DNA from 2 places in the Paenibacillus hodogayensis genome. Region 1 is predicted to be linked to the other one. Evidence: riboswitches for the same ligand, from Rfam matches in the RefSeq annotation. Region 1 holds a riboswitch; the other holds the start of a gene.
The links. A riboswitch is a leader RNA that binds a small molecule or an ion and turns the genes downstream of it on or off. The one in region 1 is predicted to bind thiamine pyrophosphate.
Positions count from the first base shown of each region.

Region 2: another riboswitch for thiamine pyrophosphate. It lies ahead of ABD796_RS22190 (ECF transporter S component); the one in region 1 lies ahead of ABD796_RS14330 (ThiF family adenylyltransferase).

Region 1 covers NZ_BAAAYO010000006.1:703,750-706,138, reverse strand. The annotation lists gene thiE (thiamine phosphate synthase) at 1-271, opposite strand, end outside; gene ABD796_RS14330 (ThiF family adenylyltransferase) at 319-1,347, opposite strand; TPP riboswitch at 1,456-1,566, opposite strand; gene ABD796_RS14325 (metal-sensitive transcriptional regulator) at 1,826-2,149, shown strand; gene ABD796_RS14320 (type I glyceraldehyde-3-phosphate dehydrogenase) at 2,353-2,389, shown strand, end outside.
Region 2 covers NZ_BAAAYO010000010.1:718,821-721,209, forward strand. The annotation lists gene ABD796_RS22185 (ATP-binding cassette domain-containing protein) at 1-478, opposite strand, end outside; gene ABD796_RS22190 (ECF transporter S component) at 500-1,093, opposite strand; TPP riboswitch at 1,219-1,327, opposite strand; gene ABD796_RS22195 (hypothetical protein) at 1,516-1,755, shown strand; gene asd (archaetidylserine decarboxylase) at 2,196-2,389, shown strand, end outside.

The DNA.
Region 1 (2,389 bases):
GCGGAAGGTCGTCCTGGCCGAGATGGATGCCGTCGGCATCGACCGCCAGCGCGATATCGATATGATCGTTGACGATAAACGTCGCTCCGTACCGCAACGTCAATTCGCGCAGCGCGCGCGCTTTATGCAGCACATCGCGTTTGGCGCTTTTTTTGTCGCGCAGCTGGATAATGTCGCAGCCGCCCTGCAGCGCTTCCTCCATGACCTCGACCAGACCGCGGCCCGGATGGAACTGCTCGCCGGTTATGGCATAGAGCTTGAACTCCTTCATGAAAAACCGCACCTCCCTTTTAAAAGTAGAACTGCCGTAATAAGGTCTTACATCCCGATATAGCGGGCGTAAAGCGTCTTGGCCCGCACCGTGTCTTCCGTGCCTTGCACCAGCGCCCGGCCGTCGGGAAACAGCACGAGCCGTTCGCCTTCGGGAAGCTCGGCTTTGAGGAGGAACGGGTTTGTTTTGACCGTTGCTACACGCTCCAGCCGGCCTCGCCATTCGTTCAGGTCGAACGAGGCGCGGGCGCGGATTTGCACCGTTTCCCTGCCGCACAGCGAGGCTGCGGCCCCTTCCGTCCCGTTGCGCTCCAGTGCCGGATACCGGCTTCCGGAGCATACGGGGCAGTCGCTGCGCGCGGGAGGCAGCTTCATTTCGTAGTAATGGTTGTGCCAGACGTCTAGTGTAACCAGCCGGCTGCGGCGCGCGGCGCTATCGCCGACCAGATGCTTCAGCGCCTCGACCGCCTGGTACGAGGCTACGATGTCGACGATCGGCGCGATGACGCCGGCCGTATCGCACGTGTCGCCCGCGTCGTCGGACGGCTGGATCAGACAGCGCAGACACGGCGTCTCGCCAGGCACGAAGATCGCGCTCATGCCCCGCGAAGCGACGGAGCCGCCGTAAACGAACGGAATGCCTCGCTTGAAGCAGGCGTCGTTCAACAAATAGCGGGTCTGGAAGTTGTCCGTTCCGTCCAGCGCAAGATCCACGCCGGCAAGCAGACTTTCGATATTGTCCACGGTCGCGTCGGCGACGACGGCTTCCAGTTCGACGGACGAGTTGATGCGGGACAGCCGCTCCCGGGCGGCAATCGCTTTCGGCGTCATCCGGGCCGCGTCGTCCTCGTCGTACAGCATTTGCCGGTGCAAATTGCTCGCTTCGACATAGTCGCGGTCGATAAAACGCACCTTGCCGACGCCGGCCCTCACCATATGGTTGGCCAGCACGGTGCCGAGCGCGCCCATGCCGACGATCAGAACGGAGCTTTCGGACAGCTTGCGCTGACCTTCTGCGCCGATCGGTTTGAACAGCGTTTGCCGGGAATACCGGCTTGACGTTTCTTCCGCATGCATAACAGGGCATCGACCTCCTCAGGTGGCAAGCGGTGATGGGCAGACAACAAAAAAACCGCCACGGAAAGGGCGGTTTGGCGTTCGATGCTCGATCGAATAAGGTCAAGTATCGCGGCTGCACCACTTCCCTACGCTGGCATTGCTCCAGATCAGGTTCAAAGGGTCCGAAGGTCGCTTCCTTCATCTCAGCCCGCGGCAAGGGCCCCCCCAGTGATCGTATCGTAACGTTCATTCTTCACATTACAATGAACCCGTGCGAATGTCAACGCGGGAAGCTTCGCTTCAGGGCAATCGCATCACACATGGCTAGGCCGAGCGCGGAAGGAGCGGGGGAGCTTTTGCATCCACAAAAGCGAGGCGTTGATAGAGCCGGTACAAGATCGGCAGAGCGGGCGGAGACAAGGCGACTTGACGAACATACGGGGGGAGGGTAGCATAGGCAGTAAGGAGGTCGATTGCCATGAACGACGAACCGACGATGCTGGCCGCAGAAGAAGCCTGCTGTCATACCGGAGACGGCGACGAGCGGAAAAGCCACCATTCCGATAAGCTGAAAAAAAACTTGACTACCCGCTTGAACCGGATCGAAGGACAAATTCGCGGAATCAAAGGATTGATCGAAAAAGACACGTATTGCGACGACGTTTTGAACCAGATCGCGGCCATACAAGCGGCCTTGAACGGAGTGGGCAAGCTGCTGCTCGAAGGGCATCTGAAATCGTGCGTCGTCGAACGCATTCGCGAAGGGGATCAGGATATTATCGACGAACTGCTGGTCACCGTCAATAAATTGATGAAATAAGAAGCGACCCCGGCGAAGAATCGGGGAGCGAACCTGCCCGCTTTCTATGGAAGCGGGTTATTTGTCGTCATTATTCGAAAATATGACACATTAAATAAAATTAATACACTTATATTGAGCATAAAGGCTATTTAAAACGTAATATATTATGTTATAGTGTGTACTATAAAGTGACTTTTAAGGGATGAAAGGGAGGAGCCGCTATGTCATGGGGAACGGGTGTCAACGGTTTGGGGAGAA
Region 2 (2,389 bases), on a different contig from region 1:
GCTCGTCGAGGAACAGCACGTCCGGCTCCAGCGCCAGCGCCCCGGCAATCGCCAACCGCTGCTTCATGCCTTGCGACAATGCGGCGATCGGCGTATGCGGGTCGGCCAGCTTCAAGCCGACCCGGTCCAACAGCCGTTCTATCCGTTCCTTCATCTCGTCTCGGGGGACGAACCGGTTTTCCAGCACGAACGCCAGCTCCTCGTCCACGAACGGCATGCAAAACTGCGTATCCGGGTCCTGGAACACATACGCCCACCGCTCCGGCACGACGATCGAGTCTGCCGCCACAGGGACGTCAACCGCATGCGGAATCAGGCCGGTCAGCACCTGGAGCAGCGTAGACTTGCCGCAGCCGCTCGGACCGAGCAGCAGCAGTCGCTCTCCGCTGCGCACCGAGAACGTTAAATCGCGAAACGTCAGGGAGGAGGCGCCGGGAAATTTCAGCCTCAGCTTCTCGACTCCCGCCGCTATTGTCATGCCGCCTCACCCCGCCGCCGTTCAATCATGGAGCCCCTGCCGGTCCGCATCGGACACCGGGCGCACGATCCGGGTCACCCCGGTCGCCTCCAGCGCCTTGACCAGATAATAGGCGAAGCCGCCGGTAATAACGATGCAGCCGATAAACCGGAACACGAGGTACAACGTCAAGTTCCAGCCCTGCAATTCCAGCAAATAGCCTTTGTACGCATCCATCGCCAGTGCCCCGAGTCCCGCGCCGATCCCGGCCAGGCAAGCGGTGACAAGCGAATAGGAGCGGTATGCGAACAGAGCGAAGATCAACTCTGCTCCAATCCCCTGCATAATGCCGTACGTCAGCGATTCGACCCCGTACTGCGAGCCCGTGAGCAGCTCTCCCGACGCGGCGGCGACTTCCGCCAGCAGTGCCACACCGGGCTTGCGGATCAGCAGGAACGCGACCGTGGCGGCGATAAACCACATGCCGTACGTGAGCTGCTCGGCTTGCAGGCCGACAAGCTTGACGACATCGTATACCGGTCCCCAGATCCGGTAAATGAGTCCGAACACGATCGCGATGACGATCGTGACCAGAATGTCGGTCAGCTTCAAGCCTTTGGAACGCTTCCTTGCGATGGACAATAACCCCAGCTCCTTTTCGATAACGAGTGTTTTCGTCACTTCAGGCGGCCCGTTTCGCAGCAAAAAAAAGCCCGCCCCCGATAGAGGGCGGACGCGTATTCGACATCAAGCGCTTCGAACGTTACGGTGTCCCACTTCCCTACGCTGGCATCATCCAGATCAGGTTCGAAGGGTCTAGGATGCGCAAGCATCCAATCTCAGCCCGGCCGGGCTCCCCTAGTGACTTCTATATCGTAACACGATTCCAACGTTTGTCAACCGGCTTTCCGGCTTGTCATGAAACCTAACAAAGATATAATTCCAAATAGTGACAGACTGAATTTGGATATGTTATTATATGGATATTCATTCTTGCGCAGACTCGACTTTATCCGGCAAAAGGCAACGGAATCGAATATCGAAGGAGCCGCAAAACCATGGAAGAACTCGTTCGGTTGAAGCAGACCATGCTGGACGCCACGCACGAACTGATATCCGGATGCCGCTTCTGCGTGCATATCGCCTCCGACTCCGATGACCGAACACCCGTGCACTGCGTGAAATACTCCGGCTGCGCCATCCCGGTACAGCTCAATGTGGCGACATGCCTCTCCTGCCAAGAATACAAGAAGAACGGCAAGCGGGCGGAGAAGATCGGCATGGCGACAAGCAGCTAATTTTGCCCGTTTGAAAGCGTTCCCGATTCAGGCGCAGCCGCCGCGACGGAATAAAGATGGCCGGACAGACGCTTCCGCTCGCCGTACATCCTCTCCGCGATCGCAGCAATTGCACGGCCTTCTCCATGACGTCATCGATCGCCAGAATCCGCAGTCTTTCCCCGAAAATCGAATCCTTTGTAATCATCTTTGCGGGCCCGGCAATAGTCGGCTTCCAGCCAGCGGCTGACCTCTTCCTTAAAGCTCCGTAACCGCCAGCTCTACAGCCCCTTCGATCCAGGACGGCTGCCGCAGCAGCTCGTCTGTTTGCCGCTGCGGAACCGAGAAGGCTCCATTACGTCCTGGGGAGATCGGGAGATACGGGTGCGGGAATCGCTGTTGCGTTGCCGCCTGTTCTATGTCAAGATAAGATATATCTCTCGCAAGGGGCATGGACGAAGATGAAACCGTTATTTCGATTGTTGACCGAGCTTTCTTCGCGGAAATGGATCTCGCGCCTGACCGGCGCATTTGCCAGATCGGAAGCAAGCCGGCTGCTCATCCCGCAGTTCGCCAAATCGTACGGAATCCGTATTGAAGACGCTGAGAAGGCGATTGCGGAATACCGGACGTTGAACGAATTTTTTACGCGGCG